Regions from separate parts of the Synechococcus sp. RS9907 genome, predicted to be linked through region 3. Evidence: predicted binding sites of a transcription regulator. Region 3 holds the regulator's gene; each other region holds the start of a gene.

What was found. Region 3 encodes NtcA, which controls nitrogen genes in cyanobacteria. Its sites were predicted from a motif close to GTANCNNNNGNTAC; they were not measured.
Region 1: the regulator NtcA is predicted to act here: its motif matches at 5,052-5,065, upstream of SynRS9907_RS13605 (circularly permuted type 2 ATP-grasp protein).
Region 2: the regulator NtcA is predicted to act here: its motif matches at 3,449-3,462, upstream of SynRS9907_RS13565 (DUF4278 domain-containing protein).
Region 4: the regulator NtcA is predicted to act here: its motif matches at 5,160-5,173, upstream of urtA (urea ABC transporter substrate-binding protein).

The regions. Positions count from the first base shown of each region.
Region 1 is NZ_CP047944.1:2,515,311-2,523,146, reverse strand. Features, by position in the region: gene SynRS9907_RS13625 (GTP 3',8-cyclase MoaA) at 1-1,044, shown strand; gene SynRS9907_RS13630 (molybdenum cofactor guanylyltransferase) at 1-4, shown strand, start outside; gene SynRS9907_RS13620 (redox protein) at 1,124-1,615, shown strand; gene SynRS9907_RS13615 (transglutaminase family protein) at 1,603-2,502, opposite strand; gene SynRS9907_RS13610 (alpha-E domain-containing protein) at 2,475-3,470, opposite strand; gene SynRS9907_RS13605 (circularly permuted type 2 ATP-grasp protein) at 3,464-4,939, opposite strand; gene SynRS9907_RS13600 (sodium:solute symporter family protein) at 5,256-6,686, shown strand; gene SynRS9907_RS14145 (hypothetical protein) at 6,704-6,832, shown strand; gene SynRS9907_RS13590 (aspartate carbamoyltransferase) at 6,994-7,836, shown strand, end outside.
Region 2 is NZ_CP047944.1:2,507,380-2,513,769, reverse strand. Features, by position in the region: gene asnB (asparagine synthase (glutamine-hydrolyzing)) at 1-766, shown strand, start outside; gene SynRS9907_RS13580 (Zn-dependent hydrolase) at 948-2,150, shown strand; gene SynRS9907_RS13575 (DUF1028 domain-containing protein) at 2,147-2,821, shown strand; gene SynRS9907_RS13570 (hypothetical protein) at 2,899-3,117, opposite strand; gene SynRS9907_RS13565 (DUF4278 domain-containing protein) at 3,198-3,365, opposite strand; gene SynRS9907_RS13560 (type 1 glutamine amidotransferase) at 3,557-4,297, opposite strand; gene ureC (urease subunit alpha) at 4,312-6,021, opposite strand; gene SynRS9907_RS13550 (urease subunit beta) at 6,025-6,345, opposite strand; gene SynRS9907_RS13545 (urease subunit gamma) at 6,356-6,390, opposite strand, start outside.
Region 3 is NZ_CP047944.1:242,006-249,841, reverse strand. Features, by position in the region: gene SynRS9907_RS01285 (thioredoxin domain-containing protein) at 1-339, shown strand, start outside; gene thyX (FAD-dependent thymidylate synthase) at 384-1,106, shown strand; gene dcd (dCTP deaminase) at 1,117-1,710, opposite strand; gene SynRS9907_RS01270 (cob(I)yrinic acid a,c-diamide adenosyltransferase) at 1,710-2,309, opposite strand; gene rph (ribonuclease PH) at 2,455-3,198, shown strand; gene ntcA (global nitrogen regulator NtcA) at 3,257-3,973, shown strand; gene SynRS9907_RS01255 (DUF3084 domain-containing protein) at 4,001-5,152, shown strand; gene SynRS9907_RS01250 (resolvase) at 5,149-5,595, shown strand; gene SynRS9907_RS01245 (DUF3146 family protein) at 5,573-5,830, opposite strand; gene pth (aminoacyl-tRNA hydrolase) at 5,830-6,447, opposite strand; gene SynRS9907_RS01235 (TatA/E family twin arginine-targeting protein translocase) at 6,462-6,692, opposite strand; gene psbH (photosystem II reaction center phosphoprotein PsbH) at 6,702-6,902, opposite strand; gene psbN (photosystem II reaction center protein PsbN) at 6,987-7,127, shown strand; gene SynRS9907_RS01220 (glycoside hydrolase family 38 C-terminal domain-containing protein) at 7,115-7,836, opposite strand, start outside.
Region 4 is NZ_CP047944.1:2,499,128-2,506,963, forward strand. Features, by position in the region: gene urtE (urea ABC transporter ATP-binding subunit UrtE) at 1-669, opposite strand, end outside; gene urtD (urea ABC transporter ATP-binding protein UrtD) at 666-1,421, opposite strand; gene urtC (urea ABC transporter permease subunit UrtC) at 1,418-2,545, opposite strand; gene SynRS9907_RS13515 (branched-chain amino acid ABC transporter permease) at 2,550-3,704, opposite strand; gene urtA (urea ABC transporter substrate-binding protein) at 3,798-5,090, opposite strand; gene ureG (urease accessory protein UreG) at 5,200-5,805, opposite strand; gene SynRS9907_RS13530 (urease accessory protein UreF) at 5,805-6,476, opposite strand; gene ureE (urease accessory protein UreE) at 6,473-6,925, opposite strand; gene SynRS9907_RS13540 (urease accessory protein UreD) at 7,031-7,836, shown strand, end outside.

The DNA.
Region 1 (7,836 bases), 310 kb from region 3:
ATGAGCACGTTGTTGCCGCTCGCAGACCGCCTCAACCGGCCCATCGGGGTGTTGCGGTTGTCGCTCACGGCCCGTTGCAATCTCGCCTGTCCGTACTGCTGTCCGGATGTGGAGGAGCCCCCTGGCCTGCTGACGCTGGAGCAGCAGATGCGCGTGATTCGTGTGGCCGCGCGCCTGGGGGCACAAACGCTGCGGCTCACCGGTGGAGAGCCGTTGTTGAGCCGGCGCTTGTTGCCGTTGTTGGAGGCGGTGGCCCAGGCCCGGCGGGATCGTTCGGATCCGATCGCTGGTTTGCAGGCCGTGGCGCTCACCAGCAACGGGGTGCTGTTGTCGGAACCGATGGCGCGGGCGTTGCGTGCCGCAGGGCTGGATCGAATCACCATCAGCCTGGATGCGGCGGAAGGGGAGGCAGCGGCGCGCATGGCTGGTCTCAAGGGTGGTGCCGTGGCTGGAGACCGCCTGGTGCGCCAGGTGCAGGACGGCATCGCGGCGGCCTGCGCCGCTGGCTTTGACCCCTCATGCGGCGAGCTCAAGCTCAATGCCGTGATCCAACGGGGGATCAATGACGATCAGCTGTTGCCCTTGGCCAATTTGGCCCGGCAGCAGGGGATGGAGCTGCGTTTGATCGAATACATGGATGTGGGCAACCGCAACCAGTGGACGCTGGACCAGGTGCTGCCGGCGGCGCAGATGGTGGAGCACATTCATGCCCGTTGGCCCCTGGAGCCTTTGGGTCGCCCGCGGGGTGGGACGGCCCGGCGTTGGCACTACCGCGATGGTGCTGGAACCATCGGTGTGATTGCCTCCATCAGTGAGCCGTTCTGCGGGGATTGCAACCGCTTGCGTGTCACCGCTGATGGGCAGGCGTTCACCTGCCTGTTTTCTGCTGAAGGCACCGATCTCAAGCCCGCGCTCGCCTCAGAGCCTCAGCTTGAGCAGGCCATGCGCCAGCTCTGGCAGCGACGCCAAGACCGCTACAGCGAGGAGCGTGATCCAGCCGCTGTTGCGTCAACCCATGCGGAAATGGCGTATTTGGGGGGCTGAACCGTCGTGATCGTCACCGTTTTTGCGTGATGCCCCCGGTACAACGGGGCAGCTGAAGGATCCCTCAGGATCCATCGACATGTTTGAACTGCTGGCCTACGAGCGCTTCCGCGACACCCCGTCGGTTCGTTTTTTCGACGTCACCGTGAACACCTCGAACGCGCGCGACCTGGTGATTCACAGCGGCCCGGCCGTGTCGCCCCCCAACGATCCGGAGAGCGGAGCCTGGCAGTTCTATCTGCATCCCCATCAGGAAGACAATCTGCTTGCGGCAAGCGGCGGCAGAACCTTCTTCCTGGTGAACCTGGCCTGGGAGCAGCCGTTCCACATCGTTCGGCTCGAGAGCGGTGGTGACATCCTTCGTATCCCGCCTGGCACTTTCCACCGCTCGATCTCCGATCCCGATGGTTCCGTCGTTCTGAACCAGGCGGTTCGTGAGGAGGGCGCTTCTCTGGTGAGGGAATTCCGCGTCTACAACAGCGCCGAGATCCCGGCCTTGATGGCAGCCACCCACAGCTCGGCGCCGAAGCCCCAGTTGCATGGGGTGGAGCCGTTGCTTCAGGCGGCCTGAACCAGGTTGCGTGAGGGGGTTTCCGTTGCGGAGGCGTCCTCTCTGATCTGAATCTGCCAGTTCAGTTCACTGTTGGCTCCAGGGGGGCCGCTGAAGCTGCCGCTCACGGCCGCGGTGAGTTCCGGCTTGGAGGAGGTGGCCAGCACGACATAGCGCTCGTTGACTTCCATCCCGGCACTGGGGTCAAAGCCCCGCCAGCCCGCTCCCGGCAGGTAAACCTCCGCCCAGGCATGCAGGTCGTACTCCTTCGGGGGAGGTTGCTGCAGTTGATAGCCGCTCACAAAGCGGGCCGGAAGACCCACCACGCGGCAACAGGCCACCATCAGCATGGCCAGATCACGGCAGGAGCCGATCCGCTCCCGCAGGGTTCGGCCCGCCGGCCAGGCGGGTCCCACATGGCGTTGGGTGTATTTCACCCGCTCTTGAATCAGTTCAATCAGTTGCTTCAGAAAGGCCAGGGTCTGCTGGTTGCTGCCCATCAGGGCTTCCTGGGTGAGCTCGATGGCCGAGGGTTCGTGTTGGCCGTTGGGCAACCAGCCTTCCAGTGCCCCCTGCAGATCGCTGTTGAGTTGGCCTTGCGGGTAGGGCAGGGGTGGTTCGAGGCCGTTGAAGCAGCTCTCCAGCGGGGGTGCTGGCCGGGTCTCCACCAGGCTGCGGGCCTCAAAGACGAGTTCATCGGTGCTGCCGAGAAAGCGGAGCCGTTGGATTTCATCGCCGCTGGCGGCCACCAGTTCCCGACGTTGCTCCGGTTCCGGCAACACGCTGAGTTGATGCTCCAGCAGGGTCTGGAATCCTTGCCCCCGAGGCCTCAGACAAAGGCGATGTTCCCCGAGGAACACCGGGGCGTCATACCGATACGTCAGGCGGTGAATGATGAGAGCGCGCATGCGGGATCGGTGGGGATGGAATGGAGGTCCGCGCTGGTGAAGTAGCGGGTCTGGATCAGGTGGTGGAGTTGGTTGAGGTCTTGCTGCAGCTGATCAATGGCTTCATGCAGACCGGCTTCGATCAGGTTGTCGATCCGCACATAGCTCCACCGGGCAAGGAGCTGACCGCGCAAACAGTCGAGGTCATCCGGCGTGTCTTGGTTCGGGAGCTGCTGGATCTGTTGCAAGGTGTCGCTGATGCCCTGGAGGCAGTACCGCACCGAGCGAGGAAAGATGGGGTCCAGCAGCAAAAAGCGTGCCACCGCTGCAGGGCTGATCGCTTGTTGCACGCTGTGGCGATACATCTGATAAGCCCCCGCTGTGCGCAGCAGGGTGATCCACTGCAGTTCGTCCAGCACGCCGCCCACCTCTTCAGGGGAAGGCAGCAGCAGGAAGTATTTGACGTCGAGGATGCGGGAGGTTTTGTCGGCCCGTTCGATCAGACGACCCAGCTGACTGAACAGCCAGCTGAGATCGCGGCTCAGGGTGGTGTCGGTGATCCCGTACACGAGCTGGCAGCCGCGGCGGATGATCCGCAGTTGTTCCTGCACCGGTTCGCGCCAGATGTCTTCGTCGTCTTGAAGGCTCCAGTGCAGATCGTTGATCTGCTCCCACATCTCCGTAGTGATCACATCCCTGATCTGCCGTGCGTTCTCCCGTGCCACCGCAATGCAACTCACGATGCTGTTGGGATTGCTGCGGTCCTGCAGCAGGAAGCGCACCACCTGTTTGGGTGTGGCATCGGGGTAGGCCGTATCGAAGCGCTGGCGATCCCCCGTCACCTCCACCAGCGGCAGCCAGGGTTCGGCGCTGCCCGGAGGACAGTCCAGCGCCATCGCCTCACTCACTTCCAGAAAGCGCGAGATGTTTTCGGCCCGTTCCAGATAGCGGTTGATCCAGTAGAGCGAATCGGCAACGCGGCTCAGCACGGCACCGCCTCCTGGGGGTGCCGTGCCGCCATCCGTTGGTCGTCGACGATCCAGGTGTCCTTGCAGCCGCCGCCCTGGGACGAATTCACCACCAGGGAGCCCCGCTTGAGTGCCACGCGCGTCAGCCCCCCTGGACTCACCCAGCTGCTTGCGCCGCGCAGCACGTAGGGGCGCAGATCAACGTGGCAGGGGTAGAGCTCACCGTCACTGAGGGATGGCACGGTGGAGAGTTGCAGCGTGGGCTGCGCAATGAAGTTGCGGGGATTCGCACGGATCTTCGTGTCGAAGTCCGCCAGCTCCGATCGGCTGGCCTGGGGGCCGATCAGCATTCCGTAGCCCCCGGCTTCCGCCACCGACTTCACCACCAATTGCTCGAGGTGTTCGAGCACGTAGCGCCGGTCGTCCGGTCGGGCGCAGAGATAGGTGGGAACGTTCTCGATGATCGGCTCCTCATCGAGGTAGTAGCGGATCATCGCCGGCACGTGGGCGTAGATCAGCTTGTCGTCGGCGACGCCGGTGCCCGGGGCGTTGGCGATGGCGACCCGTCCTTGCCGCAGCACGTCGATCAGGCCCGGCACCCCCAGCATCGAGTCCTGGCGGAACACGGTGGGATCGAGAAAATCGTCGTCGATCCGGCGGTAAATCACATCCACAGGCTTGAGGCCGTTGGTGCTGCGCATCCACACGCGGCCGTCTTCGCACACCAGGTCGCGCCCTTCTACCAGTGCAATGCCCATCTGCTGGGCCAGATAGCTGTGCTCGAAATAGGCGCTGTTGAACACCCCGGGCGTCAGGATTGCCACGCGGGGGCTGTCACTCCAGGGCGCCAGGTCTTGAAGGGTGCGCAGCAGATGGGATGGATAGGCGTCGATCGGTTGAACGGCACGGCCTTCGAACAGGCCAGGGAACAACCGTTTCATCACCCGACGGTTCTCGAGGAAATAGGCCACCCCCGATGGACAGCGCAGGTTGTCTTCCAGGACACGCCAGGTGCCACTGCCATCGCGGATCAGGTCGAGCCCGGAGATGTGGCACCAGCGGTTGAGCGGCAGGCTGATGCCCTGCATCTGAGGTCGCCAGCCGGAGGAACTTTCAACGTCTTCCCGCGGGATCACTCCATCATTGAGGATCTGCTGGGGGCCATAGATGTCTGCGAGGAAGCAGTCGATGGCTTCCAGGCGTTGCAGCAGTCCCCGCTCCAGGGTGATCCAGTCGCTGCGGCTGATCAGCCGGGGCAAGGGATCGAAGGGGAGAATCCGTTCGCTGCCTTTGAGGCCGGAATCGTTGAGGCGAAAGGTGGCGCCGAGGCGACGCAGCAGTTGGCTAGCCGAGGCATGGCTGCGGTTGAGCTCGGGCAATCCCAGCTGCCCCAGTGATGTGAGCAGCGTGGCCAGATCGTCGCGCGGTCTGGCTGTTTCATTGCAGAAATATTCGTCGAAGCCGACCGTGGGTTTGTAGTCGGTGAACATTCCAATCGCGTAGGTGAATGTCATCCAAGGCGTCGCCCCAACCCCCTTCGGGTGGTGGTTGCTACACATTCCGCAATTTCAGGCGACCGGGCGCTGATCGCCTGATGTTTGGGTATCCGAAGGCACCGAAATCGAAGGCGACAGCTGGAGCTGGGACGCCTCTTTTGCTTACCTGTTTCTGGAGTTCAAACGCTCTTCGCCTTGGATGAATTGCTCTGGGCGCGACTGATCTTTGCCCTTGGTGCCGTTGTGACTGCGGCGACGGTGGTGATGATTCTGCGCGGACACCTGTATTGGAATCGCAGGGGGTCGACGGATGTCCGCTGACTCGGTTCCCTTCCTTCAGCCCGGGATCGCCTGGGCGTTGGTGGTGCTGTTCTCTGTGCTCTGGGTGGCGCTGGGGATTGCCTGGGGCCGGCGCGGTCAAGGCAATGCCGACGACTACATGCTGGCGGGGCGCAACATCGGGCTGGCCCTGAGTACGGCCACGTTGATGGCCTCCTGGGTCACCGGCAACACCACCCTGCTCGCCCCTGAATTCGGCTACAAAACCGGCCTCTGGGGCATGTTCAGCTATGCCCTGGCCGGGCTTGGCCTGATTCTGTTCGCCCCCCTGGCCTCGCGGATCAAGCAGTTGATGCCCAACGGGCGCACCAGCGGCGACTTCATTCGCCTGCGCTACGGGCGTCTGGCCTGGTGGGTGTTCATGCTGATCACCGCGATCTACACCCTGGGCTTTCTGATGACCCAGGCGATGGGTGCTGGCCTGCTGCTGCAGGCGCTTTCAGGCTTCGATTACCACGTGGGAATGGTGGTGGTGATTGGTGTTGCCACCGTCTACACCCTGTTCGGTGGGATGCGGGCCGTGATTGGCACCGATTTCATCCAGTCGCTGTTGATCATGGTGTTGCTGGCGGTGGTGGCGGTGCTTGCCTTCCGTCAATTCCCGATGCCTGAGGTGCATGCCTCCTTGCTGGCCCGGCATCCCGATCGGCTGGATCTGCTGCTGCCGGCGGGCTTGTTGATCGCCTGGAATTCCGCCCTCTTTTCGATGGGCGAGGTGTTTCACAACAACATTTGGTGGTCCCGGGTGTTCGCCAGCCGGCGCTCGGTGGTGATGACCTCTTTTGTTTTGGGCGGAATCGCCTGGATGAGCGTGCCGATGGTGACGGGCTCCATTGGCCTCGTGGCCCTGGCCCGTGAGCTGCCCCTCGAGCAGGTGAACATGGTGTTCCCTGTGATGGCAGCCGATCTGCTCGGGGCCGGTGGCGCGGCCCTGGTGTTTGTGGTGGTGTTTGCTTCGCTCACCTCCACCTTGGATTCGTTGCTGGCATCCACCGCCGATCTGTTGGCGGAGGATGTGTACTTCCGCCTGTTGCGGCCCCAGGCCAGCGACCTACAGCTCAAGCAGGCGGCGCGGCTGATGGTGGTGGGGTTGGCCGTCGTCACCCTGGCGCTGTCCTGGCCGCGGCTGGATTCGCTGGCGTCGGTGCTGTTCTTCACCGGTGCCCTGGTGGCCTCCACGGTCTGGCCGGTGGCCTGCGGTTTGTACTGGCGCACGGCCAACCGCACGGCTGCCATCGCGGCCATGCTCGCCGGCAGCGTTGTGGGCCTGCTCGCCTATGTGCTGATCGCGCCCTACTGCGCTGCTGTGTTTTCGGCGGCCGTGTCGGCGGTTGTGATGCTGATTGGCAGTCGCATGCGGCCGGAACGCTTTGACTTCACCTTGCTGAAGGAGGAGGGATGATCCAAACGCTTCCTTTGATGGCCGGCCTCGTTGGTCTGTCGGGTTTTCAGTTTCTGCTGGTGGCCAGTCAGCTCGCCCTGGTGCTGTCGGTGCTCGTGCTGCTGGTGATTTGGTGGGTGGAGTGGAGGAATGGCCGGGTTTGGTGATGTCTCCTTTAGCCGTCCACCCCAGCACAATCCTTTCCGGATCTTTGCTTAAGAAGCTGCTTCTTCGTGGACGAAGCAGTGTGGTTGTTGTTACGGGTGAAAGATGTAATTCCTGGCTTTAGCACTCGGTCTGGCAAACAGGGTGTTGATCCGATCCCGCTATGGCACAGGCCAAATCAGCAGTTGTGGACGCGTCATCGGTTCAGATTCGCTTTGAGCCGATGGGGCCAGATGTTTATGGGCAGAACCAACCCCAGGAGCTGCTGGCTGCCATTGCCGAAGACGTTGAGCCTTTGAAGGATCTGGTGGATCAGCACGTGGTCTCGATCCAACCGTTTCGCCCACAGACTCTTTTGCAGGTGTTTCGGCTGGCGGCGAAATTCGAGAGCAATCCAGACCGCTATTGCCGTCACAACACGCCGCTCACCGGCAAGATTCTGATCAACGCGTTTTACGAACCAAGCACGCGCACGCGGCTGTCCTTTGACAGCGCTTGGCACCGCCTCGGCGGTTCCTCCATCAACATCACCGACAGGGCCACCACGGGGATCGCCAAGGGCGAATCCCTCGAAGATGTCGCCCACATGTTCAACAACTACGGCGATTGTGTGGTGCTGCGGGACAGCGATCCCGGTGCGGTTTATGCGATGACGTCAACCCTGCGGATTCCCATCATCAATGCGGGGAATGGGATCGATGAGCATCCCACCCAGGCGATGGCGGATCTCTACACGATCTTCAAGTGGCGCCCCAAGCTTGCTGAAGCTGAAGTGGCACCCGCTGATCGGATTCGCATTGGGATCGTCGGAATTCCCTCGCGGATGAGAACGGTTCGCTCACTGTTGCGGATCCTGGCCAAGTTCCCGCAGGCCGTGGATGAGGTGGTGGTGATTCATGCCCCTGGGTTGGAGCCGGAGCAGCCGCTGTTCGACCCAGGACAGTTGGAGGAGCTTGAAGCATGTGGGATGAAGGTGCGCTCCAGCACCGATCTGCAGGCGGAAGTG
Region 2 (6,390 bases), 320 kb from region 3:
GGGGGCAATGCTGGCTGAAAACCAGGTGGATGACCCCGATCTTGATGCGGTGGTTGGCTTCACCCCCAGTTGCCTGCAGCCGTGGCTGGCCTGCGCGCCTTTGGTGCCGGAGCTTCTGGCGGAATCCCATGCCACAGCGTTGAAGGATTACTCCCCGGGCAAGGCGATTGCCGAGCAGCTGGATGCGGATCAACTGGAGGGGCGCCATGCCCTGGACAAGGCCCAGTACGTCTGGATCAAGACCATGCTGGAGGGCCAGATCCTCACCTGGGGTGGCGACCGGGTCGACATGGCCAATTCCATGGAGGCGCGACCCGCCTTCCTCGATCACCATTTGGCCGCGGTTGCGGTTCAGGTGCCGCCTGAGCTGCGGATCAAGGGGAAAACCGAGAAATACGTGCTGCGGGAAGCCATGGCCGGCCTGTTGCCGGAGGTGCTGTACCGGCGTGAGAAGTTCGCCTTCATGGCACCGCCAGCCCACACGGAGCCCGAGAAGTGGGAGCAGATGAAGCAGCTCGCCGACGACTACCTCAGTGATGAGGCGATCGATGCCGCTGGTTTGTTGAGCAAAGCCGGCGTGCGTGCCTTGTTTGCCCGTCACGAGGATCCAGCCACCACCGATGCAGAGCGTGTGCAGATGGATGCGGTGATCAATCACCTGCTGGGCGTGCAGATGTTGCACCGCATGTTTGTGGCGGAAGACATGCCAGCCCTGGCCCGCCGGGAGGCGGACCGCCTGGGCTGGCGCGTGCTGATGCCCGTTTGAATTCTTTGATCAGGGTTAAATCGTTGCGCTAGCTACAGGCCGATCGGTCCGTTCAGGTGAAGGTGTTGGTTCCTTTGAACTGAAGGTCACGGCATTGCCAGCGCTCATTTCGGCTTCTCCGACCACCCCTGCATCGCGGGTCGAGCCAGCCAAGATCGCGGCGCGTCCAAACCGTGATCGTTTGGTGGCAACGATTGAGCAGCTGGCCAGCATTGGCGCCAAGCCTGATGGCAGCGTGTGTCGACGCGGTTTTTCGCCGGAGGATGTGGAGGGCCGTGAGTTACTGGCCCACTGGATGAAGCAGCTCGGCATGCAGGTGCGTGTTGATGCCGCTGGCAACTTGATCGGACGCCTCGAGGGCCTGGATCCCCACCGCCCTGCCCTGGTGACCGGGTCGCACCTCGACACGGTTCCCACCGGTGGACGTTTTGATGGGGCCCTGGGGGTGTTGGCCGGTCTGGAAGCCTGCCGCGCGCTGCAAGACCAGGGCCTGCGCCTGCAGCACGGCATCGAGTTGATCGCTTTTGCCGACGAGGAGTCGACCATGGTGGGCTGCAAGGGCTTGGCGGGCACGGCCTCCGATGACCCGGAGAGTTATGCCACCAGCAATGGTCAGCCGATTCAGGACAACCTGGCGCGCATCGGCGGCCACTGGCCCTCCCTGGCCTCGGCGCGCCGCTCCGATGATGCTTATGCCGCTTTCCTGGAGTTGCATGTTGAGCAGGGTGGCGTTCTTGAGCAACGCGGTGATGCCATCGGTGTTGTGGAGGGCGTTGTTGGTCAGCGTCGGTTCAGCATCAATGTGAAAGGCCAGGCCAATCACGCCGGCACCACACCGATGGGGTTGCGACAAGACGCCCTCGTGGCGGCCTCGCGTCTTGTTCTTGCCATCGAGGCCATGGCTTCCCGTCATCCCGGAGATCCGGTGGCGACGGTGGGTCGACTGGAGGTTTGGCCCAATGCAGCCAATGTTGTCCCCGGCGCAGTCGCCCTGACGGTTGACCTCAGGGATGTGGATCCCACCGTTCTCGATCAGTTGGTTGAGGAGTTGATGCATCAGGTGGAACGCATCGGTGTTGAAACCGGCTGCCCGATTGCGGTTGACCCCCAGTTCAGCGTTGATCCCACCCCTGCTGACGCTGTGGTGATGGCCACGATCGCTGAGGCCGCAGCCGATCTCGGCCTGTCCCACAGCCATCTCCCCAGCCGCGCCAGCCACGATGCCCAGGAGGTTGGCCGACGTTGGCCGATGGGCATGATTTTTGTGCCCAGCCGGGGCGGCCTGAGTCATTCCGCTGCTGAGTTCACCAGTGACGAGCAGTGCTGGGCGGGCACCGCGGTGCTGCTGGAAACGTTGCTGCGGCTCGACCGTCAGCTGCCGTGACCTTTTCGATCCTGGCCCGGGACCCCAGCAACGGTCGCTTCGGCGTGGCTGTGGCCACCTGTCATCTGGCTGTTGGATCCACCGTGCCTCACATCCGCGCCGGAGTTGGTGCTGTCGCCACCCAGGCCCACACCAATCCGTATCTGGGGATTTGTGGCCTTGAGCGCCTTGAGCAGAGTTCCGATGCCGAGAGCGTTCTGGCCAGCTTGCTGGCGGATGACCAGCACCGAGACCGGCGTCAGTTTCACCTGATCGACCTGGACGGTCGCACGGCCTGTTGGACGGGGCAGGATTGCGGCCCTTGGGCAGGGCATCGCCATCAGCGTGATCTGTCTGTTGCCGGCAATTGCTTGGTGGATGAGGGTGTGTTGGCGGCGATGGAACAGGCCTTTCTCACCAGCGACCCCAGCTTGAAACTGGGCCGCCGTCTGATGATGGCTCTGCAGGCCGGGGAAGCGGCGGGCGGTGACCATCGCTCTCCCTTCTGCACCTCAGCAGCGGTGCAGGTGAGTGGTGAAGCTGCTTTTCCGCTGTTGGATCTGCGCGTTGATTTCCACGAGTGCGCCGTGGAGCAGTTGATGGAGGTGTATGAGCGCAGTCAGGCCCTCTGGGCCCAGGAGTGGAGGGATGAGCTGTCGGAATTGCCGATGCTCAACCGCTTGGTGGCTTGAGTATTCAGAGTCGTTAAGCCATTAAAAAAGCCCTGCAACGCAGCCGTGTGCAGGGCTTCTGGGGAATTCAGAAGTGCTCAGCTGGGGACGGATGCTTCCCACTCCACATTCAGGCCGGCCTGACGTGCGTCGGTGATCAGGTCATCGATGCAATCCATGCCAAAGGCGGCTTGCCCAGACAGCAGGGCGTCCCATTCCTGAGACGGAAAGTGGGTTTGCAGCCAGAACACGCCATGCACGCTGGAGGGACTCACTTGCACGAGGCCCTGGTCGAGGCGAGAGGTGATGAGATCCAACGTCTTGGCTGAAGCTGGATCTATTACGCCTCAATCCTCGGAACTGGAATGTTCGAGTTGCTACGGATTGAGAAGTTGGCCTAGCGGGTGTAGCGCACGCCGCGGTACACGAGCTGCACCGGAGTGCTGTGGTTGTTGATCTGGCGGGCTTGGTACACGTTGCGGCGGTAAACCAGCTGCACCCCAGGCTTGCCCTGAGTGGCGTTGTTTTGCTGGTATTGATGCCCGCGATAGAGAAGGGTGGTCATTGGATGGTCCTCGAAGCAAGCTCAGGTCCCCGTTCCATGGCCTGAGGCGAACTGCGCTTCGCGCGATGCGAAGTGAACGATCGGTAGCTGTTGCTACAGAAATATTGAAGCTCTTGCAAATGCCGAAGTGGTGTTCAGGTTGATACCTCTTCAGAAAAGTTTTTGGTTTTGTTTATTTTTGTGCGTAGGAATTAGTGGGTCTGGCTGATCTCAATCAGTTGATTGAGCACAGCATTGAAGAAGTTTCGGCCTTGTTTCTGAAGCGTGGTGCCCAGCCTGCGCCAGTCCTGGCTCAGGCGGTCGGGTCCTTCAGCTCCAAGGGCGCTCACCACGTAGTCGTGGTCGTTGGCGATCCAGCGTTCCAGCGCATCGCCGTCGATCTCGAGGTGGCATTGCAGGCCAATGGCGTGGGCTCCGATCCGAAACACCTGTTCGGCGCAGTGCAGTGAAGAACCCAGCAGGGTTGCATCGGCCGGGAGGTGGATGCGATCACCATGCCAATGCAGCACCAGAGTGCTGCTTGGTTGCCCCTTGAGCAGGGCCTCATCACTGGGATCCGCGACCCAGTGGATCGCGCCAAGCCCCAGTTCCTTCAGTTGCTGCGGTGGTGCGCCCACCTGCAGCGGTTGAACGCTGCCCCCTGCAGCCACAGCCAAGAGCTGCGCCCCGAGGCAGATGCCCAGCACCGGTCGGCGTTGCTGGTGCCAGGCCCTCAACCAGTCCAGTTCCTGCTGCAACCAGTCCATGCCTGGTTGGTCGTGATCGTTCACGCTCATCGGGCCACCGAGCACAAGGGCGATGCTGTTGGCACACGCCCTGGGGTCCGGCAGTGGGTCGCCCCGGTCGGGCCTCAGGATCTCGAGTGTCAGGCCCAGCTGCCGCGCCAGCTCTCCCACCAGTGCGGCGTCTTCGTGGTCCACGTGTTGGACCACCAGCAGCGTGGGGCTCAAAGCAGCAGGTAGCGCTGGGCCAGGGGCAGCACCTCGGCGGGCTCACAGGTGAGCAGTTGACCATCGGCGAACACCTCATAGGTCTGTGGGTCCACGCTCACCTTGGGCAGTGCTGAATTCAGCTTGAGGGCGCTCTTGCCCACGCTGCGGGTGTCCTTCACCGCCATGCAGGTGCGCTCCAGTCCCAGCTGGCGTTGGATGTCGGCATCCATCGCCGCTTCGCTCACGAAGGTGAGACAACTGGGGGCGAGGGCTTTGCCGAAGGCGCCGAACATCGGCCGGCCGTGCACCGGGCCTGGGGTGGGAATCGAGGCGTTGGCATCGCCCATCTGGGCCCAGACGATCGAACCGCCCTTCACCACCAGTTCCGGGCGAATGCCGAAGAAGCCCGGCTTCCACAGCACGAGATCGGCGAGTTTGCCGGTTTCGATCGACCCCACTTCGCTGCTGATGCCGTGGGCCAACGCCGGGTTGATCGTCACCTTGGCGATGTAGCGCTTGAGCCGGTGGTTGTCGTTGCGAGCGGAGTCTTCGGGCAGGGCACCGCGCTGCACCTTCATCTTGTGGGCGGTCTGGAAGGTGCGGGTGATCACCTCGCCCACGCGGCCCATGGCCTGGGAGTCGCTGGCGATGATCGAGAAGGCGCCCAGGTCGTGAAGGATGTCTTCGGCGGCGATCGTTTCGCGCCGGATCCGTGATTCGGCAAAGGCCACGTCCTCGGGGATCTTCGGATCGAGGTGGTGGCACACCATCAGCATGTCGAGGTGCTCCTCGAGCGTGTTGCGGGTGTAGGGCCGGGTGGGGTTGGTGCTGCTGGGCAGCACGTTGGCCTCACCGCAGATCTTGATGATGTCTGGCGCGTGTCCACCGCCGGCGCCTTCGGTGTGGAAGGTGTGGATGGTGCGTCCCTTGATGGCGGCGATCGTGTCTTCCACGAAGCCGGCTTCGTTCAAGGTGTCGGTGTGGATGCACACCTGCACATCCATCCGATCGGCCACCGACAGGCAGGCATCGATGGTGGCGGGCGTGGTGCCCCAGTCTTCGTGCAGCTTCAGGCCGCAGGCACCGGCGCGCACCTGTTCTTCCAGCGCTTCCGGGGTGCTGGCGTTGCCTTTGCCGAAGAAGCCCAGGTTCACCGGCAAACCTTCGGCGGCCTGGAGCATCCGTCCGATGTGGAAGGCGCCGGGGGTGCAGGTGGTGGCATTGGTGCCTGTTGCCGGTCCGGTGCCGCCGCCCATCAGGGTGGTAACGCCGCTGGCCAGGGCCGTTTCGATCTGCTGGGGGCAGATGAAGTGGATGTGGGTGTCGATGCCACCGGCCGTGAGGATGTGGCCCTCCCCAGCGATGGCTTCGGTCCCTGGGCCCACCACGATCGTCACCCCTTCCTGGGTGTCGGGGTTGCCGGCTTTGCCGATGCCAACGATGCGGCCGTCCTTGAGGCCGACATCGGCTTTGACGATGCCCCACCAGTCGAGGATCAGGGCATTGGTAATCACCGTGTCGACGGCGCCCTCGGCTCGAGGGGTCTGGGATTGGCCCATGCCGTCGCGGATCACCTTGCCGCCGCCGAACTTCACCTCATCGCCGTAGACGGTGTAATCCTTTTCGACTTCCAGAATCAGATCGGTGTCGGCCAGGCGAACCCTGTCGCCGGTGGTGGGTCCGTAGGTCTCGGCGTAGGCCTGGCGGGAGATGCGGTAGGGCATGGGTCAGGCGTCGAGGGGTCCGTTGATCTGGCTGTTGAAGCCGATGACGCGTCGCGCACCGGCGAAGGGAATCAGGTTCACGTCGCGGCTGTCGCCGGGTTCGAAGCGGATGGCGGTGCCGGCGGGGATGTCGAGCCGTTGACCGCGGGCTGCGGCCCGGTCGAACTGCAGGGCGGCATTGGCTTCGGCGAAATGGAAATGGGAGCCCACCTGCACCGGCCGGTCGCCGCTGTTGGAGACGCTCAGTGTGGTGACGGGTCGACCTGCATTCAGTTCCAGTTCACCCGGTTCGGGGAGCAGTTCGCCTGGGATGAGAGGTGCCATGGGTTCTGCCTCAGCGAATCGGGTCGTGCAGCGTGACGAGCTTGG
Region 3 (7,836 bases):
TCGATGCTTGCTTTGGAGAAGCAAGCGCGAGATCGACTCGATGTTGTTCTGGTCAACGTCGACAACCCCCGTTGGCAAGATCTGGTTGATCGCTACGACGTCAACGGCATTCCCCAGTTGAACCTCTTCAACGCTGAGGGGGAAGCCAAGGGGCGATCCCTCGGCTTGCGCAGCGCTGAGGAACTCCAGCTGCTCACCACAGCACTGCTTGAAAATCAGCCGTTGCCGGCCTTGCCTGGCGTCGGCAACATCAGCCAGCTGCCGACGCCCCCCTCTGCGAACAACGCGATGGCAGGGGCCTCGAGCCCAGCCAACGCGGGGCCCCGCAGCCATGGTTGACACGCCTCGCCATGATCACCACAACTCGTCACTCTGACGCTCCCATGGACCGCTTTCGGGTCGATCTGATCGCAGCTACGCCGAACCCGCAGCAATGCGTGTACGCCGCCATGCATCAGGACTACAGCGAAGGATTCGTGGCCGGAGATCGTGCCAACTGGCCCGATGAGCAGCGGGCTGGAGAGATCTGTGTGAAACGCCTGCTGTCTGGAGAGCGCGGCCACTACGGTCCGATGGAGCATGCGCAGATCGTGCTGAATGTGGGCTGGTTCCCGCACTCGGTGATGCAGCAGGCCCGCACCCACCGGGTTGGGGTGAGCTTCGATGTGCAGTCGATGCGTTACACCGGTGAACGCATCTGCCGTGCAGCGGATGGAGCCCTGGACCTGGAAGAGGTGTTTTATCTGCGGCCCATCGGCGAGTACAGCGATCGGCAGGGCAAGAAATACGCCTACACCGAAGCACTACGCCAACAGGATCTTGATCTCTGCCGGAGCGCCGCCGAGCGCTACAGGGATCTGCTCAGGGCCGGCTTCGCCGAGGAGCACGCCCGCGGCATCCTCCCCTTCGACTACCGCCAGCATTTTGTGGTGAGCTTCAGCCTGCGGGCGTTCCTGCACTTCATGGATCTGCGGGCCAAACTCGATGCCCAGCTGGAGATCCGCCAGCTCTGTGATCTGATGTGGCCCCACATGTTGGAGTGGGCCCCTGAATTTGCAGCCTGGTACGAAAAAACCAGGCTGCACCGGGCGCGTTTGGCCCCCTAATCAGAGAGAACTACACCTTGGCCAGCGTCACCCGTTCCGGTTGGTGCTGGTATTTGCCTTGTCGATCGCTGTAGGTGGTCGAGCAGGGATCACCCTCAAAAAACAGCAGCTGACAGATGCCCTCATCGGCATAGATGCGGCAGTCAGCACCGGAACTGTTGCTGAATTCAAGGGTGAGGTGACCCTCCCAGCTCGCTTCTGCCGGGGTGGTATTCACGATGATTCCAAGGCGGGCATAGGTGCTCTTGCCCAAGCAGATCACGGTGATGTTGGGGGGAACCCGCAACTTCTCCAGGGCCACACCGAGGCCATAGGAATGGGCCGGGAGAATGAAATATCGCCCGTCTTCATCCTCATGCAGGGGAGTGGGTTCGAGGTTGGCCGGGTTGAACCGCTTGGGGTTCATCACCGTGCCTGGAACATGCCGGAAGATCAGAAATTCCTGGGGAGAAAGGCGTAGGTCGTAGCCGTAGGAGGAGCAACCAAAACTCAGCACCGGCCGCAGCTTCTGCTCCGGCTCCAGGTGACGGACCAAACCGCTCTGGAATGGCTCGATCATTCCCTGCCCGGCCTGTTCAGTGATCCAGCGATCGCATTTGAGCATCAGAAACCTCGCCGCAACTCCGTGACTTGATCTGCCATCTCCACCACACCGGCGGGGATTGCAGGTCCAGTGATGATCACATCCATCGAAGCGGGCCGCTGCTCAAGGGCTGCAATCACGTCCGCTTCATCCAGGTATCCGAAGGCCACGGCAAGGCCGAGTTCATCCAACACCAGCTGGTCGAGATCTCCCTGGATCAGATGCTGACGGCAGATGGACCAAACCTCAGCCACCGCCTCCGCACCACCGGGATGCCCCGGCGAAGAGAGGCAGAGGGGCACTTCCGGCCGCAGCCAGACGAGGCCTCCGCAGAGCTGCACCCGGCCGGCCGGTCCCTGCTGCACGCCCCCTTTGAGGAACTGACTGATCAGAACACGACTGCCCAAGCCGGCAGCTCGCATGGCCTGGCTGAGAACACTGGCGAAACTGCCTCGATAAGGCGCCGTATGCACTTGCAGCTGCCCTTCGGGAGCCACCAGATGTAGGGGTGGCGGATCAGAGACGGCAGGCAAGGGCCTCAGGCCCGCCCGTTGCAAGGCCTGCTGATCCCGATCCAGGGAATTTTGGAAGGAATGGGGGTCGGCGAGGCTTGTGGTCATCACGGAAGCATCTGTCCGGGAGACTCCGGCAAGACCTTGAATGTAGCGGCGAGATCACATTCCACAAGGGGATTGACACCACCCATGGTGTTTGGACAGGGCGAGAACCAACCGCCTGCGAGGCTTGACGAACTGCACACCACCGATGAGCCAATCCCCTGAACAACGCACTGATGGCCGTCGCCCGCAGCAGTTGCGACCGTTCTCGGTGACCTGGAATCCCATGGGCTTTGCCTTGAGCTCCCTTGTGGTTCATAACGGCCGAACCGCTGTTCTCTGTAGCGTTTGCTTGGAGGACAAGGTTCCCCGCTGGCGCAAGGGAGAAGGGTTGGGATGGCTCAGCGCCGAATACCGGTTGCTGCCCGGATCCACCCCACAGCGGCAATCACGGGAGCTGATGAAACTCTCGGGTCGCACCCAGGAAATTCAGCGACTGATCGGCCGAAGCCTGCGCGCCGTGATTGACATGGAGCGCCTAGGGGAGCGCACCTTGCTGATCGACTGCGACGTGATCCAAGCGGACGCTGGCACCCGGACGGCCTCAATCACCGGGGCTTGGCTCGCCCTGGACCAAGCCTGCCGATCACTGGTGGACCAGGGAGTGCTGGAGCAATCGCCCCTGATCGATCAGGTGGCGGCTGTATCCGTGGGCTTGGTGGATGGCCAGGCCTTGCTGGATCTGGACTACAGCGAAGACAGCCGAGCCGAGGTGGACCTAAACGTTGTGCAGTCCGGCGATGGCCGTCTGCTGGAAATCCAGGGAACTGCGGAGGGTGCGCCCTTCAGTCGCAGCCAACTCAATGAGCTGCTGGACTTAGCAGAGCCGGGATTGACATCCCTGATGCAGGCGCAACGCCAGGCCTTCAACGAGCACAGCAGCGTTACGTAATAACCGCTACATGGCAGCCACCGCCGGCTCCGTAGCTTCGCCACACCAGGGGGTTGTCATGACCAGTAGCCGAGGTTTCAGCCGATATGCCCCGCAGATGGTGGCTCCAGCTCCCAGCGCAGAGCCCGCCAACCGTTCTCTGCTTGAGATCATCCGAGATCTCGATGGCGCCAGCAGTGAACTGGTGGACCGCAACAAGACCATCTTTTTCCCCGGAGATCCCGCCGAACGGGTGTACCTGATCCGCCGGGGGGCCGTTCGTCTGTCACGCGTCTACGAATCGGGAGAAGAAATCACCGTGGCCCTGCTCCGCGAGAACAGCCTCTTCGGGGTGCTGTCGCTGCTGACAGGTCAACGGTCCGACCGCTTCTATCACGCTGTGGCCTTCACCCGGGTCGAAATGGTGACGGCACCAGCGACCTCCGTGAAGGCCGCCATCGAAGCCGACACCAGCGTTGGCCTGCGCTTGCTTCAGGGTCTCTCCAGCCGGATTCTGCAAACCGAGACGATGATTGAAACCCTCACCCATCGGGACATGTCATCCCGGCTGGTGAGCTTCCTGCTGGTGCTTTGCAGGGACTTCGGCGTGGCCGATGAGCTGGGCATCACCATCGACCTGCGCCTGTCCCATCAGGCCATCGCTGAAGCAATTGGCTCAACACGCGTCACAATCACGCGACTGCTGGGAGACTTGCGTCAATCCGGTCTGGTTCAGATTGACCGCAAGAAAATCACGGTTCTGGATCCGATCGCGCTGGCCAAACGCTTCAGCTAGGCCTGCCTTCGCCCGACTTGTGCAGCGATGAGCGGCTGGGCACTGATCCTGGTTCTGTTGGTGCTCGGGGGCGTGCTGTCGACCCTGGGCGACCGCTTGGGCAGCCGCGTCGGCAAAGCACGACTGAGTTTGTTCAGCATGCGCCCACGGCGCACCGCCGTTTTGATCACGGTGTTGACCGGCAGCCTGATCAGCGCACTCTCACTTGGCCTGATGCTTCTGGTGAGCCGGCAGTTGCGGGTGGGTTTGTTTGAACTGGATGCCCTGCAGCAGAAACTCCAGGACAGCCGTCAGCAGCTGAAGGCAGCCGAGCGGGAACGGGACAAGACCCGAACGGAAACCAAACGGATCGCCATTGAGCTCGAGCAATCACAGCAACGGGCCAACACCCTGCGCCTCGAACTGGCTCCTCTTCAGAAGGAGCTGGCCCAACTCGAAGCAGAACGTGAACGCCTCAGCCAGGACATCGCCTCCCGCGATGCGGACATCCAGCGCACGGAAGCCGAACTCAACAGCGTTCGCAGCCGCATCCGTGCCGGTGAGCAGGAACTCAAAGAACTCGAACGCAATCTGGTCGCCTTGCGGCGTGGATCGGTGGTGATCAGCAGCGGACAGACCTTGGCAAGAGCAACGGTTCGACTCGATGAGCCGGACCAGGCCAAACAGGCTGTCGACAGGCTGTTGCAGGAGGCCAATCTCAACGCCTACGGGAAAGTGCGACCTGGCGAAGCACCCGAACGCCAGTTGATCCGCGTTCCGCGCAGCGATGTGGAACGCCTGCAAAGCATCATCCGCAAACCGGAGACCTGGGTGATCTCGCTGCGCTCAGCCACCAATGTGCTGCGAGGCGAAACAGCGGTGTATGCCTTCCCCGAGGTGCGTCCGAACCGGCCGGTGACCCAACGCGGAGACGTGCTGGCCACCACCACACTGCAACCGGATGAACGCACACCAGAGGGCATTCGCACACGGTTGAACCTTCTCCTGGCCTCGGCCTATGCCGAGGTGCAGCGGCGAGGATCCCTGACCGAAGGCCTTCAGTTCGATGGATCAGCCCTCTCCCAACTGGCCCAGACCCTGATGGAAGGACCCAGCCAAAGCGTGGTCTTGAACGTGATTTCCGCACGGGTCAGCGACAGTGCCGACCCTGTCGTCGTCATCATTCAGGCCTCCCCATGAAACGGGTGGCCGTCCTCGATCCAGGCCGCTGCAAATGTGGTCTTGTGCTTGCCGATCTTCAGCTCGGCCTCGTGCAAGAAGGGCATGTGCTGGCCCCGGAGGCCGTTGAACCCTGGCTGGAGCAGTGGAATCAAGACCAAGCTCTCGATCGCATCCTGATCGGGGATGGCACGGGAAGCCGAGCCTGGATCCAGCGACTGGAGCGGCTGGGCCAGCTCACCGTGGTTCCGGAGCAGGGAACAACCCTGCGGGCGAGACAGCGTTACTGGGCGCTGTGGCCGGCTCGAGGTTGGCGACGGATGCTGCCGGCAGGACTGCGCATTCCACCGGTGGATCTGGATGCTGTTGCAGCTTTGGTGATGCTTGAGGAGCACCTGCAATACCGCCTGAAATGGCCTGAGCCTGCTCCCACGTTCTCGCTCAGAACCTGGCCCGGACCATGAAGGTGTAATCACCCCCCGGCTCCAGCCTGTAATCAGAACGCACCAGAAACCGCCGCAGGGCATCCTCGATCAGGGCACGTCCCAGGGATGGCTCCACCACCAGTTCACCGCGATCAAAGGCCCAGGAGAACTGCCACTCAAACCCTCCAGCAGAAACTTCACCCTCCACGCACTTGGCTTGAAAACACTGGCGGAGCACCCGCAAATGGGCCGTTGTCGCCGGAAGTGCCGGCATCAGTCGACCGACTCCAGGTCATAGCGGAACCCGTTGATCCAGGTTCCAGCGCGCTCAAAGCTCTGGCGCTGAAGACGTTGAATCCCATCCAGAACAGCATCGAGCACAGCGCCGACACAGGGTTGCTCCGCCTTGCTGAACGGACCAAGAACATGGGACACCGTTCGGGCGCGGCGTTCGGCAGGGTTCTCAGCCGGCGCACCAATGCCGATCCGCAGCCTGGGGAACGCCTGGGTCCCGAGATGCTGAATGGTGCTGCGCAAACCGTTGTGCCCGCCGGCACTGCCCTGGGCCCGCAACCGCAAACGACCCAGCGGAAGATCCATGTCGTCCACCAGCACCAGCAATTGGTGAGGCTCCAGGCCGAACCAATCGAGAGCCGCACGAATGGCACGACCGCTGTCATTCATGTAGGTCTGAGGCATCAGCAAGCGCAGCCGCTGCTCACCAACCCCTGTATCGGCTGCAAGACCGTGCAACTTGGCCTGCTGACGAAAACTGAACCCAGAGCGCTCACCCAAAAGCTCTAGGGCCATGAAGCCGATGTTGTGACGGGTGCCGGCGTATTTCGCACCCGGATTTCCCAGACCCACCACCAGCTTGAGATCAGTGGTCATACCGCTGGAACGACTCAGTCGCTGGGGGGAAGTTCTTCAACAGGCTTCGCAGCCTCACCGGAAACTTCCGGTTCAGCCATGGCTTTGTTGATCTCGCGTTCGAATTCCTTGGAGGCAGATTGGAAGCCCTTCAGGGTTTTACCAAGAGTCCGACCAAGCTCGGGCAGGCGTTTCGGCCCGAAAACCAACAAGGCAACGGCGCCGATAACCGCCATTTCGGGGAGACCGACGCCGAAGATGTTCATGGGTGCAGATCAGCCGAGGCCGTTCCAGTTCACGTTGATGCCCTCCAGGATGAGGGACTTGTTGTACAGCTGAAGAATCACCAGCAGAAATACCAGGAACAGCACCATGAAGATGCCCATCACGGGAGTGGTGCCCCATCCGGGAACCACTTTGCCGTACTCGGAGTTCAGTGGACGGAGAAGGTCTCCCAGACGGGTGCGTTGTGCCATGGCGACGCCGGGTCTCGGGTGGTTTGAAGTCTCGATACTGTAGGGGCCGACTCCGGTTCGGGGTTGATCCTGTCGAGAGATGTGATGGAAACGTCGTCCCCAGCCCTGTCCGTCGCCATTGGCGTGCTCGCCGTTTTGTTCGGACTCACCGGATTTGGCGTGTATCAGGCCTTTGGCCCTCCATCAAAAGCACTCGACGACCCGTTCGACGATCACGAGGACTGATCCACCACCAGGGAGACGAGTTCTCCTGGGGTGATCACCACGGCAGAAGCGGCCATTGAGTCGGCTTCCCTGCGGACCCTCCACCCCGCTCCAGGGGTCCAGCGGCAACGCGTTGATCCTGAATTGAGCAGCTTCAGCACGCAACCATCGGCATGGCGCTCCAACCCCACCGGCGTGAGTGGAAGCGGCAGCGATGGAAACCATTGACGCTGCTCTGCAGGCAAGTCCGCACACCACCCGGGCTCACGAAAGGCAATGGCCGCCTGCGACACACCGGCATCGCTCCATGAGCCGGCGAACGGCATTAGGGCCAAGCGCTGGCGATGCCACCCCTGATCGGCGCTGGGATCTGGCCAGGTCGGGCCCCGCAGCAGCGAAATGCCAAGTCGGCCTGAAGACCAATCCACACCCTGGGGGCCGTCCAGCAACACAGCCATCCCGCCTCCGGGAGCCGCCGACTGCGAGGCGAACCAGGAGATCACAGGCACTTCCCAACGGGCTTGTTCCCGAGCCGTCATCGGTGCAGCGGGGCGTTCGATCACCCCTCCACTGGTGTCGGCAGCGATGCGGACGGCGGGGGTCGCCAGCGGCAGCTCAAGACGCAGCAACTCATGGGTCTGGCGCCAGTCGATACCGCAAATCAGCTCCAGCCAGGGCGTGTCGGCCTTCAGCCGCAGGTCCAGACGCATGCAACTGGCACCGAGCTGGC
Region 4 (7,836 bases), 320 kb from region 3:
ACTGGTTGAGCCACTGGCAACAATGCCGCCCCGTTGCATGGCGTAGTACCGATCAGCCTGGCGAACGAAGTGGAGATGTTGCTCCACCAGCAACACCCCGATCCCGGTGTCGGCGATGATCCGCCGAACAGCCGCTTCAATATCCTGAACAATGTTGGGCTGAATGCCCTCCGTAGGCTCATCCAACAGCAGCAACTTTGGCTTGCCAAGCAACGCACGGGCGATGGCCAATTGTTGTTGCTGACCTCCACTCAAATCACCGCCCTTACGCGGTAGAAACTCCTGAAGGATCGGAAAAAGCTCATACACAAATGGATCAATGTGGCGATGCCGGGCCAATCCACCCGGCAACGCCTCCATTCCCAAAAGCAAGTTTTCTTCCACCGTGAGCTGAGGGATGATCTCGCGACCTTGCGGCACATAACCAATCCCGGCCCGAGCCCGCTGATGCGGTGCCTGACGATCCAATTGAGCACCGTCGAACGCCATGGTTCCGGAGCGGGGGCGCAACAGACCGATCAGCGATTTCAACAGGGTGGTTTTACCCACACCATTGCGGCCGATCAGACAAACCATCTCCCCCGATTTCACGCTGAGATCAACATCCCGAAGAATGTGACTTTCACCGTAAAAGGTGTTGAGGCCTTGGATCTCCAGCAGGTTCGTCATTGGTTCTCCTCCTCAGTGGTGCCGAGATAAACCTCAATCACCCGGGGATCAGCCTGCACTTGATCCATCGTGCCCTCACAGAGGACATGGCCCTGGTGCAGCACCGTCACCGGACTTTCAAGCCGTCTTATGAATTCCATGTCGTGCTCAATCACCAGCACGGTGTGATCCCCGGCCAACGACTTGAGCAGATCCGCCGTCAGATCGGTCTCCTCATCCGTGAGCCCAGCCACCGGCTCATCCACCAGCAACAGGTCGGGATCCTGACCCACAAGCATGGCGATCTCAAGCCACTGCTTCTGGCCGTGGGACAACGACCCAGCAGCCCAATCGGCACGGTTCTGCAGATTGACGATGCTCATCAGGTGATGAACACGATCGCGCTGCTCCCCATTCAGGCCCCCCACCAGCAATGACCAGGGCTGCTTCGGCTGGCTCACCGCCAGAGCCAAGTTCTCCTGAACGCTGAGCTTCTCAAAAACACGAGGGCTCTGAAACTTGCGGCCAATGCCAAAGCGCGCAATGCGGTGCTCGCGCGTTCCCACCAAAGAGCGTCCTTTGAACACCACATCCCCTTCCGTGGGAGCGGTCTTGCCAGTGATCACATCCAGGAACGTGGTCTTGCCGGCGCCATTCGGGCCGATCACGGCGCGCAGCTCCCCAGGCTGAAGGCTGAGGTTGAGATCGCGCAGCGCCAAAAAGCCATCAAAACTGACGGTGATTTGGCGCAACTCCAATAAAGCCGTGCTCATGACTGAACCTCTTCCTGACCTTCAAGATCGAGACGTGGATAGGTCTCACTCCGACGGGCAATGCCGAATCGGTTGAGCCAGTTGCGAGGGCCATCGCCTCGGAACCAGCCAATGACGCCCTCCGGCAAGGCCGTCACCACGAGGATGAACAGGCCCCCTTGGATGAACAGCCAACTTTGGGGGAGAGCTTCGCTCACCAAACTCTTGGCGTAGTTGATGGCCACAGCGCCGAGGATGGCTCCAACGAGCGTGCCTCGACCCCCCACCGCAACCCAGATCACCATCTCAATCGAGAAGGGAACGGTCATGTACTGCGGCGACACAATGCCCGACTGAACGGTGTAAAGCGCACCACCGATGCCTGCCAAACCACCAGCGATGGCGAAGACGATCGTCTTGAACAGGGTTGGGTTGTAACCGGCAAAGCGCAGCCGGGGTTCGTCATCGCGAATGGCGATCAACACGTCTCCAAACCGGCCCCGCACCACCCAGCGCAGAAACAGCCAGGCCAGAATCACCACCACAGAGGTCAACCAGAAGAATCCCCGCTGCATCTCCGGGGAACCCACCATCTGGCCGAACAGCTGGGTCACATCGGTTTTAAGGCCGTTGGTGCCGTTGATCAGCTTCTGCTGGCCGTTGAAGAAATTGAAAAAAACCAGCAGGGCCGCCTGGGTGAGGATCGAGAAATAGACCCCCTTGATCCGATTACGGAACACCAGGTTGCCGAGCACGGCAGCCAGCACAGCTGGAACCAGCCAGATCGCCACTAAAGTGAACAGCGGGGAATGGAACGGCTCCCAGAAGGCGGGCAACCGATCCACGCCATACAGGCTGAAGAACTCGGGAATGCCGTTGGGCAGATCACCCGAGCTGTTGAGCTGCAGGTACATCGCCACGCCGTAACCGCCGAGGGCAAAAAAGATGCCCTGGCCAAGGCTGAGCAAACCGGTGAAGCCCCAGATCAAGTCGATACCGAGGGCAACGATCGCCAAAGAGAGGAAGCGACCCAACAGATTCAGCCGAAACACCGGCAGAACAGCAGGCGCGGCAACGATGGCCGCAACGATCACCACCCAAAGGATGATCAAGGGCCAACGGCGTTGTTGAAAGGCTTGAAACATCAGATCAGGCCTCCACCATGCGTCCTTTTTGCGGGAACAGACCCGCGGGACGGAATTGAAGGAACACCACGATCAGAGCGAACACCATCACCTGGGCCATGCTCGTGGTGGCGAAGAAATCAACAGCACCAGCCAGGGGGGCCGGCATGTCAGGCCAGATCGTCAGCAGACGTCCAGCACCGATCAGGTCGGTGAGCAGGCCAATGGCAAAGGACGCGAGCACGGTGCCCAACAGGTTTCCGACGCCACCGAGCACCACCACCATGAAGCAGCCAACGATGTAGGACCCGCCCACGTTGGGGCCCACCGAACCCAGCAGGGAAACAGCAACCCCCGCCACACCGGCCAAACCGGAGCCGATGCCAAAGGTGAGCACATCAACGGTGTCGGTGGGGATGCCAAGGCAATCACTCATCGAACGGTTCTGGGTCACAGCACGAATGCGCATGCCCCAAACGCTTTTGTTGAGGAACCACGTCACCCCAACCACCGCAACGATCGTGATCACGATGATCACCAGGCGCGGCACAGGAAAGGTGATATCCATGAATTCGATGCCGCCGCGCATCCATTTGGGTGCCGTCACATCCACATTGCGGGAGGTGGCCCTGGCAATGCGGCTGATTTGTGAGGCCAGGCCACCGGCCAGCAGCACACCGCCCAGGGCTGAAACAGCCCAACTCCCCGCACGCACCAAACGAGCTCGAGGCCCCAAAAGAAGCGAGGAGGGAAGCAGCAGCGGCAGGCCAAAGCCCAGCACCAGCGCCAGGATCAGGCCGGCGGCGTGGGCCAGGGCAACACTCCGCACAAACTGCTGAAGAATCAAGCTGACGCCCCAGGTCGCGAGCAGGGTCTCCAGCGGGTTGCCGTAGAGCCGGCGAATCACGGTGCGTTCCAGCAGGATGCCGACCACACCGCTGACGATGAAAGCCAGGGGAAGCGCCACCAGCACGTAGGCGTTGTAAACCGGCTGCAGCGCAGGCAGCTTGAAGATCAGCTGCACCACGTAGGTGGTGTAGGCCCCAAGCATGATCAGCTCACCATGGGCGAGGTTGATCACGCCCATGAGGCCGAAGACAATGGCCAGTCCGAGGGCGGCCATCAGCAGCACCGAGCCGATGGCAACACCGTTGAACAGGCTTTCGAGAAGCAGTTGCACGGACGTGTGAAACGAAGCGTTCAATGAAACGACGAAAGGAGGAGCCCGTCACCGGGCTCCTCCCTGAAGAGCAATCAGGCTGTGATCAGAAGATCAGAGCTTGTACTTCTCACCCTTGGAGGCGTCGGTCCAGTCGCAAGCGAAGCCCTTGGAGCTGGGCTCGAACTGGTTCCAGGCCTGAGGAGCCACGGGGCCATCGGTGGATTCGAGGATCTCGAACTGACCGTCAGCAGTGATCTGGCCGATGCGCACGGTCTGGGAGAGGTGGTGGTTGGGCATCACCTTCACAGGTCCCTGAGGCGCGTCGAACTCGATGCCGACCAGGGCCTCACGCACCTTGTCGTCGTCGAAGCTGTTGGCCTTCTCGACAGCCTTCTTCCACAGGTAGACCATGTTGTAGGCCGACTCCTGAGGGTCAGCGACCTGGCGGTCGGCGCCGTACTTGGCCTTGAAGTCAGCAGCGAACTTCTTGGATGCCGGGGTGTCGATCGACATCATGTAGTTCCAAGCGCCGTAGTGGCCCTCAAGGAACTCAGAACCGATGGTGCTGATCTCCTCTTCCGCGATGGAGTAGCTCATCACGTAGTAGCCGTTATCGGGGGTGATGCCGGCGTCCTGGATCTGCTTGAAGAAGGCGACGTTCTGGTCACCATTCAGGGTGTTGATGATCACACCACCGTCAGGCAGGGCCTTCTTGATCTTGGCGATGATCGGAGCAACCTCCGTGTTGCCCAGGGGCAAGTAGTCCTCACCGACCACTTCGCCACCCAGGGACTTGAGCTGTTCCTTGGTGATGGTGTTGGAGGTGCGGGGGAAGACGTAGTCCGAACCCACAAGGAAGAAGGGCTTGCCAGCGGCAGGCGACTTCTCATACATGAACTTGGTGGCAGGCTCCGACTGCTGGTTCGGAGTGGCACCGGTGTAGAAGATGTTGTTGGAACACTCCTGACCCTCGTACTGAATCGGGTAGTAGAGGAAAGCGTTCTTCGACTCGTACACAGGCAGCATCGCCTTGCGGCTGGCTGAGGTCCAGCCACCGAAGACCACGGGCACCTGGTCCTGGTCGATCAGCTTCTTGGACTTCTCAGCGAAGGTGGGCCAATCGGAGGCACCGTCTTCGACGATGTACTCGATCTTGTACTTCTTGCCATCAACTTCAACGCCACCGGCGGCGTTGATCTCATCGATCGCCATTTTCTCGGTGTCCACCAGGGTGGACTCGGAGATGGCCATGGTGCCGGTCAGCGAGTGCAGGATGCCGACGGTGACGCTGTCGTCGTAGTCAACGTTGGCAGCCTTGTCACCGCCACCGCATGCGGTCACGGCAAGGCCCAGCGATGCCGCGGCCATGCCGGCGAACAGACGCTTAGAGAGAGAAGAGCTCATGGTGATCCAAAACAGGAATGTGCCTGACGGCAGCTGATGGAAGGTACGGATCAGCGCGTCCTGGTTTTGGTATCAAGAAGAACCAAATGACGAGCCCAGCAGCAGCGGATCAACGATTCGGTAGCTGTTGCAACAGGAACCCCACCACCTGCTCCAGGCCTTCGCCGCTGTGGAGATTGGTGAAACACCAAGGCCGGTCTCCCCGCATCCGCCGGGTGTCCTGTTCCATCACTGAAAGATCGGCACCAACCTGGGGAGCCAGATCAATCTTGTTGATCACCAGTAGGTCAGAGCGGGTGATGCCAGGCCCTCCTTTACGGGGGATCTTGTCGCCGGCCGCCACATCGATCACGTAGATGCAGAGATCCACCAATTCCGGACTGAAGCTCGCCGCCAGGTTGTCGCCGCCGCTCTCAACCAGAACAAGATCGAGATTCGGAAACTGCATCTCCAGCTCCGCCACGGCAGCTCGGTTGATCGAGCAGTCTTCACGGATCGCCGTATGAGGGCAACCACCGGTCTCCACGCCACGGATCCGCTCTGGATCCAGGGCACCCGCACGGGTGAGGAACTGGGCATCCTCCTGGGTGTAGATGTCGTTGGTAACCACCGCGAGCTGGAGCTCGTCGCGCAAGCGGCGACAGAGGGCCTCCACCAGTGCGGTCTTGCCGGATCCCACAGGGCCCGCCACCCCCAGGCGCAGTTTGCTGCTCATCAGCTTCGAAACAGGCGTGAATACAGCTCAGCATGGGCAAGCTGCGCCATGCCCGCACCCACACCACTGCTCCAGAGCTGCTGGGGATCGGCCGCCTGAAGCAGCTGCGCTTGGGAGGCAATCAGCGGCAGCAGCCGCTGTTGCAGCACCTGCGCTCGAGACGGACCCAACGGCAGCAGCCGCACCGAGGCACTGAGCTGATTGGCAACCCAGCCGTAGAGGTACCCCTCCACCATGTCTCCCCCTGAAACCGACAAGCCCACAGCAGCCCAGGCCCAGGCCGCCGGCCAGCTCAGGGCCACCGGCTCAGGCAGGTCGTGTCCCATGTCCGACATCAACTGCAGCAGCGACATCCCCATCTGACGCTGCTGGGCTCGCAGCTCCGCGGCCTCGCGGGTGGCCATCAGCCAACCATCCAGATCGATCAGGCGCGCCTTGGCCGCCGCATCGGCCTGGGTGGACCACCCCACCAACGCCTCCGCCAGAGGCCTTAATGCCGCAGCTTCCAGCCGCACCGCGCCCCGTTGCAGTTCAGCCTCCAACCAAGCCTGGATGGCCTGCTCATCGGCGATGGAACCCGCCTGAATCAACACCTCCAGCCCCTCTGAATAGCTGAAGGCACCCACTGGAAGGGCCGGGCTGACCAGTTGCAGTAACGCCAGGGACGTCATCCGTGCTGATGGCCTCCGTAGGCGCCGCCTTCGGGGGCAAACGGCTGCTGACAGCGGCTCACCGTCAATCCCCGACCTTCCAGCATCGTGGCGAGAACGGAATCCTCCGGCAGCAACAGCTCCTGCTCATGCAGCTCCAGGGCGACATGGCGATTGCCCAGGTGATATGCCGCCTGCAACAGCTCAAGAGGATGCGATCCCTGCACCCGCATCAATGCTTCCGGCGCTGCCGCCACCTCCACAACAGTCGAACCGGACTGATCCCCCAACAAGTCACCGGGCTGGAGAGAACCCTCACGGGGCAACTGCAACAGCACCGGGCGACCGCAGGAGGTGGTGCGACGGCCCCGCAGCACCGTGCGCTCTTCGGCCGTTAACGGCAACTGCAGGGTGGCCGTGGCACTGCTGTTCTGCAGGCGCTGCTCCAGCACGACCACCGCATCCGTCACCAGCAGCTCCTCTCCAGTTCCACAACAAAAGCGTGCCGATCAATCAGCAGCGCTTTGGTGTGCATTGCTACAGAGTTGAAGCCGGTGGCGGCGGAGCGTGAGGCCATGCAACGTCTCGATCCCTGGCACGGCCGCTGCGACCTGCAGTTTCATGCCACCAACGGCAGCACCAAACACCAGGGGGGCTGCACGGCTCCGTTCAAGCTGCTTCGCAGTGAACGCGGCGATGACGGACGCTGCGAGCTGCCGGTGCTGCACACCGCCGGAGGCCTGGTGGGCGGCGATCAACTCAGCCTGGACTTCAAGCTTGAGGCCAACAGCCGCGGCCTGATCACCAGCGTGGCGGCGCAGAAGGTTTACGGATCGATCGGCCGCAGCCGCCTGCAACCCGAGGGCTGCTTTGCCCATCAACAGGTGCGCTGCTCACTGGCCAGCGGCAGTGACTTCGAATGGCTGCCGCAGGAACTGGTGCTGTACGCCGATGCCCTGTTCGAGCAGCAGCTGACGGTGACCCTGCCCCAGGACGCCTCCTTTCTCAGCGCAGAGATCGTGCGCTTGGGCCGAACCGCCGCCGGCGAAACCCTGCAGCAGGGACGGTGGCGCTCGAGCCTCACCATTCAGCGCCTCGCAGGCAACAGCCCAACCTGGGAGCTGGCGGATCGGGTGGAGCTCGGCGGCGCCAGCCTGGACAGCCCGCATGGATTGGGAGGCGCACCGGTGTTCGGAACACTGGCTTGGGCCGCACCGATGGCCATGGGTGCCGAAACAACAGCATCACTGCTGGAGGGAGCACGGGCCGACCGCGAAGGCCTGACGGGCACAATGCGCTGCGGCGCCCTGAATCAGGGACTGATCGCCCGCTATTCCGGCGAGTCGAGCCGTGATGCCCGCTTCTGGTTCAGCCGGATCTG